DNA from 4 places in the Streptomyces sp. NPDC059008 genome. Region 1 is predicted to be linked to each of the others. Evidence: riboswitches for the same ligand, from Rfam matches in the RefSeq annotation. Region 1 holds a riboswitch; each other region holds the start of a gene.
What was found. A riboswitch is a leader RNA that binds a small molecule or an ion and turns the genes downstream of it on or off. The one in region 1 is predicted to bind cobalamin.
Positions count from the first base shown of each region.

Region 2: linked by a shared signal. The riboswitch ahead of ACFWZH_RS35250 (prenyltransferase/squalene oxidase repeat-containing protein) and the one ahead of ACFWZH_RS38115 (cobalamin biosynthesis protein) in region 1 are both predicted to bind cobalamin.
Region 3: linked by a shared signal. The riboswitch ahead of ACFWZH_RS09085 (HoxN/HupN/NixA family nickel/cobalt transporter) and the one ahead of ACFWZH_RS38115 (cobalamin biosynthesis protein) in region 1 are both predicted to bind cobalamin.
Region 4: linked by a shared signal. The riboswitch ahead of ACFWZH_RS22405 (ribonucleoside-diphosphate reductase subunit alpha) and the one ahead of ACFWZH_RS38115 (cobalamin biosynthesis protein) in region 1 are both predicted to bind cobalamin.

Region 1 covers NZ_JBHYJC010000077.1:13,341-17,227, forward strand. The annotation lists gene ACFWZH_RS38110 (cobyric acid synthase) at 1-410, opposite strand, end outside; gene ACFWZH_RS38115 (cobalamin biosynthesis protein) at 407-1,393, opposite strand; cobalamin riboswitch at 1,523-1,673, opposite strand; gene ACFWZH_RS38120 (hypothetical protein) at 1,876-2,313, shown strand; gene ACFWZH_RS38125 (caspase family protein) at 2,319-3,887, shown strand, end outside.
Region 2 covers NZ_JBHYJC010000056.1:12,434-16,320, reverse strand. The annotation lists gene ACFWZH_RS35255 (MBL fold metallo-hydrolase) at 264-1,322, shown strand; cobalamin riboswitch at 1,460-1,602, shown strand; gene ACFWZH_RS35250 (prenyltransferase/squalene oxidase repeat-containing protein) at 1,774-3,090, shown strand; gene ACFWZH_RS35245 (SCO2322 family protein) at 3,117-3,824, shown strand; partial or broken gene ACFWZH_RS35240 (CbiQ family ECF transporter T component) at 3,821-3,887, shown strand, end outside.
Region 3 covers NZ_JBHYJC010000004.1:288,656-292,542, reverse strand. The annotation lists gene ACFWZH_RS09105 (nucleoside/nucleotide kinase family protein) at 1-411, shown strand, start outside; gene ACFWZH_RS09100 (hypothetical protein) at 415-786, opposite strand; gene ACFWZH_RS09095 (MarR family winged helix-turn-helix transcriptional regulator) at 901-1,491, shown strand; gene ACFWZH_RS09090 (alpha/beta fold hydrolase) at 1,534-2,382, shown strand; cobalamin riboswitch at 2,510-2,725, shown strand; gene ACFWZH_RS09085 (HoxN/HupN/NixA family nickel/cobalt transporter) at 2,756-3,887, shown strand, end outside.
Region 4 covers NZ_JBHYJC010000019.1:7,272-11,158, reverse strand. The annotation lists gene mctP (monocarboxylate uptake permease MctP) at 1-347, shown strand, start outside; gene ACFWZH_RS22415 (Uma2 family endonuclease) at 356-979, opposite strand; gene ACFWZH_RS22410 (GNAT family N-acetyltransferase) at 1,087-1,590, shown strand; cobalamin riboswitch at 1,706-1,868, shown strand; gene ACFWZH_RS22405 (ribonucleoside-diphosphate reductase subunit alpha) at 2,030-3,887, shown strand, end outside.

The DNA of each region.
Region 1 (3,887 bases):
GTGCGCCGCAGCTCGGCCAGGCAGTCGGTCACGGTGCCGAGCAACTGCTCCTGCCGGCCCGCGTGGTAGCCGCGGGCGCTGAGCTCACCGACCGGCTTGCCCAGCAGCACCACCTGACTGCTGCGGTCGCCGCCCGGCTTGAGCAGCACGGGGTTCATCAGCGCGGTCGGCTCCACCCGCGCCGCGGCGGCCTGCATCGCCTGGGCCCGGCCGATCTCCGCGCCCTCGCGCGTGACGAACGAGTTCAGCGACATGTTCTGCGCCTTGAAGGGCGCCACGCGCACGCCCTGGCGCACCAGCCAGCGGCAGATCCCCGCCGTCACCACGCTCTTGCCGGCGTCCGACGTCGTACCGGCCACCAACAGGCCCCCGCCGACGGCCTTGCCGGACGCCCTGCTCCGCCCGTTCAACGGCTCTTCCTCCCGCTCCCGCGGCGCGCCGCCGCACTCCTGTGCCGCACCGCGCCCGCCACCAGCCGCCCCGCCACCGTCGTCGCCAGCGCCAGCGCGCTCACCTTCCGCGACAGCCGTACCGCCCGTTCGATGTCGCCGGCCGCGACCGGCCGCGCCCCGCCGTTGAGCACCGGTCGGTGCTCGACCCGCCCGGCGTACGCCAGCGTGCCGCCCAGCCGTACGCCCAGCGCACCCGCGAACGACGCCTCCACCGGGCCCGCGTTGGGGCTCGGGTGCGCCCCGCCGTCCGCCCGCCAGGCCCGCAGCGCGCCGCGCCGGTCGGGGCCGGCGAGCACCGCCAGCGCGGCGGTCAGCCGGGAGCCGGGCCAGCCGGCGAGGTCGTCGAGCCGGGCCGAGGCCCAGCCGAAGCGCCGGTAACGCGGCGACTTGTGACCCACCATCGCGTCCAGCGTGTTCACCGCCCGGAACGCCACCAGGCCGGGCACCCCGCCGAACGCGCCCCACACCAGGGCGCCCACCACCGCGTCCGAGGTGTTCTCGGCGACCGACTCCACCACCGCGCGGGCCAGCTGCGGCCCGTCCAGCGCCTGCGGATCACGCCCGCACAGATGCGGCAGCCGCTCCCGCGCCACGTCCAGGTCGCCCGCCGTGAGCGCCCCGCCGACGGCCCGTGCCTCCCGGCCCAGCGAGGTGCCGCCCAGCACGGCCCAGACCGTCGCCGCGGTCAGCGCGACCCGGGCGCCGCGGGAGCGTCCCGTGGCGCGCTGCAGCAGGGCGGCCCCGGCGGCCGCACCGCCCGCGCACAGCACGGCGTGTGCCGCTCCGTACCCGCGGTGGTCGCGCCACAGCCGGCGCTCCACGGCGCCCGCCGCCCGGCCGAACGCGGCCACCGGATGGCCGCGCCGCGGATCCGCCGCGATCAGGTCGGCGAGGAAGCCCAGGGCCGCGCCGCACGCGTATCCCGCGTGTTCGCCGCGCATCGGGTCAGACCGCCGTCAGGCCTCGAAGGGGCCCTGCGGGGGCGTGCAGTGGTGCTCTCGAAGGGCGGCCGGGCATGGCGGTATGTCCTCACTCAGGGTCCGCGCCCTGGCTCGACGTGACGGCGACAAGAGTCTCCTGGCTCCCGGATCGGCGTGGCCCCCGGCCTTCCAGTCCTGGTACGCCGTCAGACGTACGCGAGGCGGACCGTGGCCTTCGCTGGAGGAACGCTCCCCGGTGACAGTGGCGGGACCGCGCCGGATTCTCACCGGACTTCCTCATCTGTCGCCGATTGGCTCCGGCAGTCCACCACGCCCCGCGAAGGCCCGTCAACTCAACCTTGACCTGCGACGCAGCCCCGCGGCAGGCGCTGTGGCACGCGCCACAGGGTGGCGGCCGCGTCACAGACGGTTGCCTGTGCCCCTGATCCCACGTCACTATCAGTTGCACGGTGGCGAAGGGGCCGCCGGAAGGGGGCTGGGGGATGCCGGAGAGCGCCGGTCATCACGAGATCCGCATCAGGATCACGGGGACGAACAATCCGCAGCAGGACATCGACGACCTCCAGGTGTGGCTGGAGCGCGAACCCTGGCTGAGCCGCCGGGAACACGCCTGGGAGCAGCGGCCGCGCCCCGCCCACGAAGCGGCCGACACCGACGGTGCCGGCTCGGCCGGTCCCGGCGACATGGCCGTGGGAGTGGATGACCTGATCCTGGTGATCGTCGGCGCGGTCGCCGCCGAGGTCACCAAGGGGCTGGGCATCGCCCTGCGGGAGTGGCTGCGGCGCCGCAAGGAGGAGCGGGCCGAGGGCGAGGCGCCCGCCGTCGACGCCGGCACGGGCGGTGAGCTGCGGCCGGTCGGCGACACCGAACGCCCCGATCCGGGCGGACCGACGCGCGGGGGCGGCACCGGCGAGGGCTGACCCGGATGTCCGAATACGACGCGCGGGGAAAGATCAACCGGGCGCTGCTGGTCTGTGTCCACGACTACACCACGCTGACCGGCCTGCCCGCGGTGGAGGACAACGCCCCCGAGCTGCGGCGGGCACTGACCGCCACCGACCTGTTCACCGCCGACGAGGTCACGGTCTGCCGCCCCACGGAGCCCTGGGAGCTGGGGCAGGCCCTCAAGACCGCCGCCGACGAGGCGCGCGGTCTGCTGCTGGTGCACTTCTCCGGCCACGGCCGGGTCCGCAGCGACGGCGGCGATCTGCAGCTGATGGTCGGCGCCTCGGTGCCCCGGCAGAGCCACACCACCGTCTCCTGGCAGGACACGGTGCTCTCCTGCCTCGACAACGCACGGGCCGAGCGCATCGTGATCGTCCTGGAGTGCTGCTACGCCGGCAACGCCGACGGGGCCTTCCACTCCCTGCGCAAGCCCATGTCGCTGCTGATGGCCGCCCAGCCCAACCGCCGGATCTTCAGCGGCGACGAACCGGCCGGCGGCAGCCTCTTCACCCGCGCCATGGTGGAGATCCTCGAACACGGCCTCCCCGGCCGACGCTTCGTCGCCTTCGAGGACCTCGTACGGGAGCTGCGCACCCGGCTCGCCGACGAGCGGACCCCGATGGGCGACGTCTGGGAGCCGCGCTCCGCGAAGCAGAACACCCTCGACGACGTCGTCCTGTCCTTCGCCACCCCCGAGGTCCGGCTGCCGACGCCGCCGCGGGTCCGCTTACGCCGCTGGTTCAACCAGCACCTCCGGCGCCGGCTGCGGCTCCTGCTCGTGCTGGGCGGCGTCCTCGCGCTCACCGCCGCCACCCTGGTCACCCTGCACGCGCTGCGCCCGCCGCCGGACTGCCCGCCCGCCCTCGAACTGCGGCTGCTCACCGCCCCGGAGGCCGAGCCCACCCTGCGCCAGGCCGCCTTCGGCTACGAGATGTCCGAGCTCAACACCCGCCCGCTGCACGGCGAGGACGATCTGCCCGCGGGCTGCCGGCGCGCCCAGATCACCGTCTACTCCGCCGCCAAGGACCAGGTCGACCAGGGCTTCGCCGCCGCCGACCGCTGGCAGGGCCAGGCCCAGGGCACCGGCAAGGACCTCAAGGACACCAAGGGCACCGACCCCCTCCACCGGCCGGGACCCCAACCCGACCTGTGGGTCCCCGAATCCACCGCCGACTATGAGGAGGCCCGTCGCGGTATGCCGCCCACCGGATCCCCCGCGACCCTGCACAACACCGGCCCGGTCGCCTACAGCCCGCTGGTCGTCGGCATCCCGGCCACCGAACGGCTCACCGACGTCGAACCCGTCGGCGCCTCCTGGCAGGAACTGCTCACCGGCACCGACAGCGCACACCGCGATCTGCGGCTGCTGCGCCCCAGCCCCGTGCTCTCCGGCACCGGACTGCTGCACACCATCGGCCTCTACCTCGCCAACGACGGCTCGCACATCGACTCGTCCGGCGCCCCCGACCCCGCCCTCGCCGAGAGCGCCGAGCAGCGGCTCTCCGCCCCGGGCAGCCAGTACGCCGGCAGCACCGAACTGCTGTGCTCG
Region 2 (3,887 bases), on a different contig from region 1:
TTGCCGGATTGCTGCGAACCGACATCTGGCACTGCGTCAGTCGATCGCCTCGGGACTGCTCGGTTTCACCACGCCAGAAACTGATACCAGTTCTAGTTGGAGGAGTCCACGGCGCCGACCAAATCGCCACCGCCACCCCAACCACCATGCACTGGAGGCGAGTTCAGGCCGCCTTGAAACCAGTTCTAGTTATAGTGAGAGGGCAGGTGCGGGGTGACGGGGCGTACGCGACGGGGTGTACGCCACACCGAGAGGGGACCGGGATGACCACGCAGGTGATCGACCACCGAGGCGGGGTGTGGAGCATCGCCGTCCCCATCCCGGACAACCCGCTCGGCCACACCCTCGTCCACCTCCTGGAGACCGACCGCGGGCCGGTGCTCATCGACACCGGCTGGGACGACCCGGACTCCTGGGACGCCCTCGTCGCGGGCGTGGCCGCCTGTGGCTTCGCCCTCACCGATCTCCACGGCGTCCTGATCACCCACCACCACCCCGACCACCACGGCCTCTCCGCCAAGGTGCGGCAGGCGTCCGGCGCCTGGATCGCGATGCACGCCGCGGACACCGCCGTGGTCCGCCGGACCCGCGAGGCCGAGCCGGGCGAGTGGCTCGACTACCTGATCGCCAAGCTCGCGGGCGCGGGCGCGCCGGACGACCATCTGGCACCGCTGCGGGAGGCACGCGGCAACGGGCGCGGCCGGAGACTGCCCGGCCGACAGGCGGCGCTGCCGGACCGCGGGATCGAGCCCGGCGAGCTGCTCGACCTGCCGGGACGCCGAGTGCGGGCCATCTGGACTCCGGGGCACACGCCGGGGCATGTGTGTCTGCACCTGGAGGAGGGTCATCCGGGCGAGGACCATCCGGGCGAGCGGGCTCGCGGCTTCGGCCGACTCTTCTCCGGCGACCACCTCCTCCCGGGCATCACCCCGCACATCGGCCTGTACGGGGACCCGGACGACAGCACGGTCACCGACCCCCTGGGCGACTACCTCGCCTCCCTCGAACGCGTCGGCCGGCTCGCCCCCGCCGAGGTGCTGCCCGCCCATCAGCACGCCTTCACCGACGCCGAGGGGCGCGTACGCGAGCTCATCGCCCACCACGAAGAGCGGCTCTCCGGGCTGAGAACGCTGCTCCGCGAACCCCTCACCCCCTGGCAGCTCGCCGTGGCCATGGAGTGGAACCGTCCCTGGGAACAGATCCCGTACGGCTCCCGGAACATCGCCGTCTCGGAGGCCGAGGCACATCTGCGGCGCCTGGTGAAGCAGGGGGACGTGGAGCGGGTACCCGGCTCCGATCCGGCGACGTACCGGGCGGTGTGACGCACTTGGGGGGGTGTGACGCACAGGAATGGGAGGGTGTGACGCACAGGGGGGTGTGACGAACCCCGCCGCCTCGGCCTTCCCCGGCTCGTACGTGCGGGGCGGGCCCCGTCCGGGCGCCGGTTAAGGTGTGCGGGACAACTTCATCCGTACCCGATCGGGGGAAGCCGGTGGAAATCCGGCGCTGACCCGCAACCGTGAGGACGGCCGTCGGCCCGCGCACTGCGCGGCGCTCCCGGCCGTACGAGCCGGAGCACCCGTTGGGGCACGACCAAGGCTCCCGCCACCGGAACCGCCGCCCGCCCGGACGGACGGCCCGGTGCGCGGCACCGTCGAGGTATACGGAGCTGAGCCCGGTGCCACCGCGCCCGATCGCAGGATCGGTGCCCGGCGGTCGTCCGAGCGCGGCTGCGTACCACCGCCGCGACCCGACCCGAGAGGCACCGACCCGATGGCCCCCATGGCTTCCATGGCTCCCCAGGCCCCTTCGACGCACCCTGTCGCCTTCCTGGCGCGCCGCGCCGCCATGGCGCTGACGGCCGTGGCGGTGCTGGGCACGGCCACCGCCCCCGCCGCGTCCGCGGAGCCCGCGGCCGCCCCGTCGACGTCGCCCAAGAAGCTGCCCGACGGGCTGTACGGCACCAAGGACCCGCAGTACGACGGTGTCTGGCGGCAGTCGCTCGCGCTGCTGGCGCAGGACACGGTCGGCGTACGGCCCGCGGCCTCGGCCGTGGACTGGCTGGTCGGGCAGCAGTGCGCCGACGGCTCGTTCACCGCCTTCCGCGCCGAGCCGAAGCAGCCCTGTGACGCGAAGGCGATGCGGGACACCAACCAGACGGCCGCCGCGGTGCAGGCGCTGGCCGCGCTCGGCGGGCACGGCGAGACCGTGAAGAAGGCCGTGAGCTGGCTGAAGTCGGTGCAGAACGACGACGGCGGCTGGAGCTCGATGGCCGGCTCGGCCAGCGACGCCAACTCCACCTCCGTCGTCATCGGCGCGCTCACGGCGGCCGGCGAGAAGCCGGAGTCGGTCACGTCGAAGAAGGGCGGCAGGACTCCCTACGACGCGCTGCTGACCTTCCAGCTGGGCTGCGCGGCGAAGGAGGGCGAGCACGGCGCGTTCACCTTCCAGCTCAAGGGCGCGGCGCCGAACGCGGACGCCACCGCGGCCGCCGCCACCGGAGCCCTGGGCAAGGGCTTCGTCGTCGCACCGGCCAAGAAGGGGGCTGACACCCCCGTCAAGCCTCTGACCTGCAAGGACGGCAAGCCGGAGAAGTCCGCCGATGCGGCGCGGGCCGCGGACGGCGGCGCCGCCTACCTCGTCGACCAGCTCGACCGGAACGGACAGCATCTGCTCTCCGCGATGCCGGGCCAGGAGGAGCAGCCCGATGTCGGCAACACCGCGGATGCCGTGGTGGCGCTGGCGGCCGGCTCGCACGGGGCCGCCGCCCAGAAGCCGCTGAAGTGGCTGGAGAAGAACGCCGCGGGCTGGGCCAAGGAGAACGGTCCGGCCGCCTACGCCCAGCTGGTGCTCGCCGCGCACGCCACCGGCGCCGACCCGCGCTCCTTCGGAGGCAGCGACCTGGTGGCCGCGCTGAACGCGACCGGGCCCAAGCCTGCCGGTACCGCCTCGCCGGCCGCCGAGGGCACCGAGGACCACAAGGACGGCGACGGCGGCGTCAACGTCTGGTGGGTCGTCGGGGTCGCGCTCGCCTTCGGCGCCGGCATCGGCTTCCTGCTGAGCGGCCGTAAGAAGAAGAACGCGCTCTGATGCGGCCGAGGCAGCTGCTGCAGCCGATGCGGCGCACCCGGATCGCCGGCGTGCTGCTGCTGGCCGGCGCGGTCACCGGGCTGGCCACCGGGCCGGCCCACGCGCAGGAGTACCGCTACTGGTCCTTCTGGGACGGCGGCAGCGGCGGCTCCTGGGCCTACGCCACTCAGGGGCCGGCAACGGTGCGCCCGGCCGACGGCGCGGTCGAGGGCTTCCGCTTCACCGTCAGCGCCGACTCCGCCGCGGCCGGCAAGCCGCGCGCGGCCGCCGACTTCGACGCGATCTGCCGCGAGACGCCCGCCAAGGACGGCCGCAAGCGGATCGGCGTCGTCATCGACTTCGGCACCGCGGCGGACGCTCCCGACGGCGAGCGGCCGCCGAAGGCCCGGACGGAGTGCGCCCAGGTGGCCGAGGACGCCTCGGCGGGCGAGGCACTGGCCGCGGTCGCCGGGTCGCTGCGCTATGACCCCAATGCACTGCTGTGCGCCATCGCCGGCTACCCGGAGTCGGGGTGCGCGGACCAGGTGAGCGGGTCGGACGGGGCGAAGGAGTCCGCCGACCCGGAGAAGTCCGCCGACCGGCGAGGTGCGGCCGGCGCGAAGGGCACGGACGGGGCGAAGGGGGCCGGCTCCGAGGGTGACGGCGGGCCGTCCGCCGGGCTGCTCGGCGGTGTCGCGGCCGTCGTCGTACTGGGTGCGGCGGCCGTGTGGCAGGCGCGCCGTCGGCGCGGATGAGCGCCCCGCAGGCGACCCGTACCACCGCGTTGCACGCCGGCGCCTGGTGGCTGTGGGCCCTCG
Region 3 (3,887 bases), on a different contig from region 1:
GCCGGGTACGAGGCACTGCTGGCGCGCCTGCGCACGCCGGAGCCGGACACCACCGTCTACGCCCCGTCCTTCGACCGTCGCATCGAGGAGCCGGTCGCCGGCAGCATCGCCGTCGCACCACACATCCCGCTCGTCGTCACCGAGGGCAACTACCTCCTCCTCGACTCCGCGCCGTGGCCACGGGTCCGCGCGCTGCTCGACGAGGTCTGGTACGTGGAGCTGGACAACCCGGAGCGAATCCGGCGGCTGATCGACCGCCATGAGCGCTTCGGGCGCCCACGCGCCGACGCCGAACGGTTCGTGCACACCTCGGACGAGGCCAACGCCCGCCTCGTGGCGGCGACTCGCGACCACGCCGACCTCGTCATCTCCTTCGCCCCCGAAACGGCCCCCGCCCCGTCCGGCGACTGACCCCTACCGCCGCCCGCCGGCCAACAGACCGACCACCGACAGCGCGCCCCACCCCACGGACACCGCGGCCGCCTTCGCCCTCCGGTCCCGACCCGGCAGCGTCGCACCGACCAGGACGGCGTCCCCGAGATCCGCCGCGATCCTTATGTACGCGGCGGTGCGCAGCGCCGGCCCCTCGGGCGCCAGCGCGAGCGCGAGCCCGCTGGCCACCTCCCGCCAGGCCAGCGGGCGCAACGAGACCCGGGTGGCCCGCTCGACCCTTCCCTCACCGTCGACCAGCCCCGAAGGCCGCGCCAGCAGATCGGGCACCGCCGTCACCGCCACCCCGTACACCGCCGTGGCCACCCCGACCGCACGCAACAGACCGACCTTCATCCGCTCTCCCGCTCTCCCTCGCCGACGCCTTCCGCCCTCACCGCCTGCTTCCCCTCAACTCCTTTCCGCATCAAGCCCCTTCCCAAACGACATCATCGATGTCATCATGACATCATGAGTGTCAATGAGGGGGATGCCGCAGAGCATGGCACCGACGCGAACGGCGCTGGAGCGCACAGCTCCACCGCGCGCGACGCCGACAGGGAGGGGACCGACGGACCCCCTCCCGCCGAGGACCTGCTGTACGGCGTCATCAGACGCCTTTGGCCGCTGCACCGGACGGTCGTCCGCGCGGTGGAGCGCGAGCTGACGGACACGGGCATGACCGCCGGTGAACACGCATTGCTGGACGCCCTGCACAGCGAAGGCCCCAGGACCGTGCCGCAGTTGGCCCGCTCCATGGGGCTCGACAGACAGCCGGTGCAGCGCTGGGTGAACCACGCCGCGGAGCTGGGCCTGGTCGTGACGACACCCAACCCCGCACACCGCCGCTCCTCCCTGATCGAGCTCACCGCCGAGGGCACGGCGGCAATACGCGGGATCCAGGAGTTCGAGGCGACGGAGCTGCGACGACGACTGGCCGACCTGCCCGCCGAGGACGTCCGCACGACCCTGCATGTACTCGACCGACTCGGCGAGGAATTCCGGCACCTGGCGAACGGCTCACACGTTCCACCGGAGAATGCCGACATCACCGACAAGTAATGTCAGCACCACGCATCTCACGCGCAAAGGACGGTCCGGAGCATGACCCGAGCAATCACCGACTGGTCCGAGGTCGACAACGGCCTCGTGCCGGTCGACAGCGGCGAGCTGTTCTATGAGACGGCCGGCTCGGGTCCCGCGGTGGTGCTGCTGCACGGCGGCATGCTCGACCAGCACATGTGGGACGAACAGTTCACCTGGCTGGTGAACTCCGGCCTCCGCGCGATCCGCTACGACTTCCGCGGCCACGGCCTGTCCTCCACGGTGGACGGGGACTACGCCAACCACGACGACCTGTGCACGCTCCTGGACGCGCTCGACGCCCCCAGCGCCGTCCTCGTCGGCCTCTCACACGGTTCGCGGGTCGCCCTCGACACCGCGATAGCCCACCCGGACCGGGTGACGGCCCTCGCGCTCGCCTCCCCCGGCATCAGCGGCCGCCCCTTCACCGACCCCTTCGTCCTGGAGCACATCAAGGAGCAGGTCGCGGCCATCGGCGCACCGGACGGCGCGGAGCGCTATGTCGAGCACTTCCTGCGGATGTGGGTGGACGGTCCGCATCGCGAACCATCCGCCGTGCACCCGGGGTTCCGTGAGCGGATGCGCGCCTCGGCCACGGCCAATGTGGAGGTGCATGCCGACGGGCTGGGCGCCGGGATGCCCCTTGAGGTCGGCGCCGCGGACCGTCTCGGCGAGATCCGGGTGCCGACGGTCGTGCTCGACGGCGACCTCGACAGTACGGACATCTCCGCCAACGCCCACGCCATAGCGCTGGCCGTCCCCGGCGCCCGAAGAGTCCGAATACCGGGCGCGGCCCATATGGTCAATCTGGAGAACACCGGGCTCTTCGACCGCGAACTGCATGCCTTTCTCTCGTCCTTGGAGTACTGACCCGGCGCCCCTGGCCCACCGGCCCCGCCGGAGCCCCGGCCCTCCCGGCGACCACCGGCCGTGAGTCCGCTGCCACTGGCCCGCACCTCCACCCGTCCTCCTCGACAGATCCCGCACTCCCCGGCAGATAGAGTGACCGAGCCGTGGTGTTCGGGAAGACCGGTGCCGGACCTTGTGTCCCAGGCCGGAGCGGCCCTCGCCACTGTGATCGGGGAGTTTCCAGCCCTTTCCGTATGCGCATGGCGCGCGTACGGCGCCACTGACCGCAGCCCGCGGCCGGGAAGGCGGGGAGGGACGCGTGCACCCGTAAGCCAGGAGACCGGCCACGGCATCTCACGAAGTGATCCACGAGGTGCTGGAGCGTGACCGCCGGATGGCCCTGTCCACCGATACCCCGAACACCCCTGCCCCCGCCGCGTTCCGGTGGCGCCGGCAGGACACCCTCCGTACCGCCGGTCTGATGGCCGTCATAGCCGGTCTGCACGTCGTCGCCTTCGGCGTGCTCTTCCTGCTCGTCGTCCCGCACCACTACTCCGTGGGCAGCCAGGTCTTCGGCGCCGGACTCGGCATCACCGCCTACACCCTCGGCATGCGGCACGCCTTCGATGCCGACCACATCGCCGCGATCGACAACACCACCCGCAAGTTGATGGCCGACGGCAAGCGGCCGGTCTCGGTGGGCTTCTGGTTCGCGCTCGGCCACTCCAGCGTGGTGGTCGCGATGGCCGCCCTCGTGGCGGGCGGCGCCCAGCTCGCCGGGACCCTGCTCAACGACGAGTCCCGTACCCACCAGATCCTCGGCACCATCGGCACCACGGTCTCGGGGACGTTCCTCTACCTCATCGCCGCCCTCAACCTCATCGCGTTGGCCGGGATCTGGCGGGTCTTCCGCGGTATGCGCGACGGCCGGTACGACGAGGCCGAGCTGGAGCAGCGCCTCGACTCGCGCGGCTTCATGAACCGCTTCCTGGGGCGCTTCACCCGCTCGATCTCCCGCCCCGGCCAGATGTTCCCGCTCGGCTTCCTCTTCGGGCTCGGCTTCGACACCGCGACCGAGGTGACCCTGATGGTGATGGCGGGCAGCGGCGCCGCGGCCGGCCTGCCGTGGTACGCGATCCTGTGCCTGCCGCTGCTGTTCGCCGCCGGGATGAGCCTGTTCGACACCCTCGACGGCACGTTCATGAACTTCGCCTACCAGTGGGCGTTCTCCAACCCGGTGCGCAAGGTCTACTACAACCTCACCATCACCGGACTGTCGATCGCCGTCGCCTTCTTCATCGGCACGATCGAGCTGGTGACCGTGCTGCACGACAAACTCGCCCTCGACGACCCGCTGACCGGCTGGATCTCCAGCCTCGACCTCGACAACGTCGGCTTCATCATCGTCGGCCTGTTCGTCGTGGTGTGGGCCGCGGCGCTGGCGTACTGGCGACTGAGCGGCGTGGAGAAGCGCTGGGCGCAGCGAGCGGAGGCGGCGGACCGGGCGAAGCCCGCAGAGCAGGCGG
Region 4 (3,887 bases), on a different contig from region 1:
GCGGCCTGTTCACCCGCTGGTTCCACCGCTGGGCGCTGCTGACCGGCTGGGCGGCCGGCATGCTCTACGGCACGCTCGCGGCGTACGGCGTCGCCAGCCCGACCCAGGCCCACTTCGGCGGCTCCAGCAAGGAGATCCCCGGCATCGGCGAGATCGGCTACATCGGCCTGACCGCCTTCGTCCTGAACGTCGTGGTGACGGTCGTCCTGACGTTCGCCCTGAAGGCCGTGAAGGCCCCTGAGGGCGTCGACGAGACCAGCCCCGGCGACTACACCGCGGACGTCGGCGACAAGGGCGTCTCGGCGGAACTGCCGCCGGCCACGGCGGGGGCACCGGCGGGGCACTGAGCGCCGGATCAGCCTCGGCCGCGGGCCGCCGCATCCCTTCGGGGTGCGGCGGCCCAGTCTTTGAGCGGCTCCGTATCCAGAGTGATATCCACGGGGTCGGGCAGGTGAAGCGTCTCGCCGAACGCGACGGTGCGGATGTCCTCGTAGCGGGAGGCGTCGGGCTCGCCGTGAAGCGTGAGCCGACGTTCTTCCCGCTCGATCAGCAGATACAGCGGGATGCCGGCCTCCGCATAGGCACGGGGCTTCTGTACCCGGGCACGGTGGTCGGCTCCGGGGTCGCATGAGGTGATCTCGACGACCATCAAGACCGGTTCAGGATCCACCCATTGCCCTTGACCCGCGAAAGCCCCGCTGTGCGCGAGCAAACCGTCCGGGCAGGCGCGTCCGTCGCGGCCGGACTGCACCTTCAGGCCCTGGGAAGCCGAGAGCCAGAGTTCGGGCCGATTCCGCAGGAAGAGGCGGGTGAGCCACGCGACGGTCCTCCCGTGGTTCCCGTCCGGCCCGGCCTTGCTGCTGACTCGCCCCTCGATGAGCTCCAGCCGAGGGCGCTCGTCGGAGCGAGCGAGTATCCGAGCAGCCTCTTCGAAGTACTCGGTGAGCGTGCGGTAGGGCCGGTCGGGGGAATCGGTCACGGGACTTTCTCCTCTCACTGCCGAGCTGAGCCGGGGCGTGGCACCGACGATAACCAGGCCCACCGACACCCACCCCGCCGTCGGTCCCACCCCCCACACTTGAGCCCATGGACATCACGATCAGGCCCGTGCGGCAGGCGGAGTTCGGTGCGGTCGGGGAGTTGCTGGTGGCCGTCTATCTGGCCGATGGGCTGCTGGTATCCGGGGAGAGCGACACCTACGCGGCGACGCTGCGGAGGGTGGCGGAGCGGGCGGAGCGGGCCGAGGTGCTGGTGGCCGTGGAGGGGCCCGAGGAGCGGGTGGTGGGGACGGTCACCTTCAGCGCGTACGGGAGCCCGTACGCGGAGCTGGCGCGGCCCGGCGAGGGGGAGTTCCGGATGCTCGCGGTGCGGCCCGAGGGACGCGGACGAGGGGTCGGGGAGGCGTTGGTGGCGGCGTGTCTGGAGCGGGCGCGGGCGCTCGGGCTGAGCGGCATGGTGCTGTCCACGCCGCGTCATGTGCTGCCCGCGCACCGGCTCTACCGGCGGCTGGGATTCGCGCGCGCCGAGGAGCGGGACTGGGATCCGATACCGGGCGTCACGCTCTGGGCGTTCGCGCGGGAGGTGGCCTGAAAGGCGCTCCAGGCCCGGCCCGAGGGCCGTTCCGGGCGCTCCCCCGCCCCCTGGCACTTCGCACACCTGTCGGAGTGGTATGAGGAAGCGACACAAGATGTGGGGGTGCACGCGGGGAGCAGCACAAGATGTATGCTCGTCCTCGCTGTCGCCGCAGGGGAATCCGGTGGGAATCCGGAACTGTCCCGCAACGGTGTAAGAGCGCGCCCAGTGGCCCGATGAGGGCCCTGCCGCGCGCCCGTGAAGTCCGAGGACCTGCCGACGGTACGCCCGCACCGCCATCGGTGCGGACGTCGATACGTCCGGGCCCCGAGGGTTGGGTCGGTGGACGCCGCGCGGTGTGCCCGCGCACCCTTGACCGTCACGGGGTGCCGCATGCGCGCGTGCGGCCGTCGCGTCCCGCCCCTCCCGGCCCCCGCCGAGTGAGGGAGAGCATCACGTGACCATCGCGCCAACGGAACCCGCGTCAGACGCCGAGGTCGTGCAGCCTGCGGTGACCACGCCCGCCACCCCCGCCGGCGGCGGTCCGGGCGAGGACGGGCAGGACGGTCCGGGCGTCGCGCTGCTGCGCACCCTGACGAAGCTGACCGAGGACCTGACCGCGACCGACCCCGGCAAGGTGGCCGCCGCCGCCCTGCGCGGCCGGTACGAGGGCGCGGGCGAGTCCGAACTGCGGTCGCTGGCCATCGAGGCCGCGGCCGGACTGATCGGTGACGAGCCGCAGTACTCCAAGCTCGCCGCGCGGCTGCTCACCCTCTCGATCTCGGAGGAGGCGGCCGCACAGGGGGCGGTCGCCTTCTCCGCCTCCGTCGCAGTCGGCCACCGCGAGGGGCTGATCGCCGACGAGACCGCGGAGTTCGTTCGAACCCACGCCGCCCGGCTGGACGCCCTGGTCGACCAGGCGCTCGCCGACGGGGCCGACGACCGGTTCGGGTACTTCGGGCTGCGCACCCTGCACTCGCGCTACCTGCTGCGCCACCCCACCACCCGTCAGGTCATCGAGACGCCCCAGCACTTCCTGCTCCGGGTGGCCTGCGGCCTCGCCGAGGACGGCAGCGAACGCGCCCTGGACGACGTCGCCGAGCTGTACGGCCTCACCAGCTCGCTGTCGTACCTGCCCTCCTCCCCCACGCTGTTCAACTCCGGCACCCGCCACCCGCAGATGTCGTCCTGCTACCTGCTGGACTCGCCGCTGGACGAGCTGGACTCGATCTACGACCGCTACCACCAGGTGGCGCGGCTGTCCAAGCACGCCGGCGGCATCGGCCTGTCCTACTCCCGCATCCGCGCCCGCGGTTCGCTGATCCGCGGCACCAACGGGCACTCCAACGGCATCGTGCCCTTCCTGCGCACCCTGGACGCCTCGGTCGCGGCCGTGAACCAGGGCGGCCGGCGCAAGGGCGCCGCCTGTGTCTACCTGGAGACCTGGCACGCCGACATCGAGGAGTTCCTGGAGCTGCGCGACAACACCGGTGAGGAGGCCCGCCGCACCCACAACCTGAACATCGCGCACTGGATCCCGGACGAGTTCATGCGCCGGGTGGAGGCGGACGCCGACTGGTCGCTGTTCTCCCCCTCGGACGCCCCGGAGCTGGTGGACCTGTGGGGCGAGGAGTTCGACGCCGCCTACCGCAAGGCCGAGGCCGAGGGCCGGGCGCTCAAGCAGATCCCGGCCCGGGTGCTGTACTCCCGCATGATGCGCACCCTGGCGCAGACCGGCAACGGCTGGATGACGTTCAAGGACGCCGCCAACCGCACCGCCAACCAGACCGCCGAGCCCGGCCAGGTCGTGCACTCCTCCAACCTGTGCACGGAGATCCTGGAGGTGACCGACGACGGGGAGACCGCGGTCTGCAACCTGGGGTCGGTCAACCTCGCCGCTCACCTGGGTGACGACGGTGAGATGGACTGGGAGAAGCTGGACGCCACGGTCCGTACCGCCGTCACCTTCCTCGACCGGGTCGTGGACATCAACTTCTACCCGACCGAGCAGGCCGGGGCCTCCAACTCCCGCTGGCGCCCGGTGGGTCTGGGCCTGATGGGCCTGCAGGACGTCTTCTTCCGGCTGCGGCTGCCCTTCGACTCGGCCGAGGCCCAGGAGCTGTCGACCCGGATCTCCGAGCGGATCATGCTCGCCGCGTACGAGGCGTCCGCCGCCCTCGCCGAGCGGCACGGCCCGCACCCGGCCTGGTCGGCGACCCGCACCGCCCGCGGTGTGCTGCACCCGGACCACTACCCGAACGCCGAGCCCCGCTGGGCGGACCGCTGGGCGGCGCTGCGCACCCGGATCGCCACGA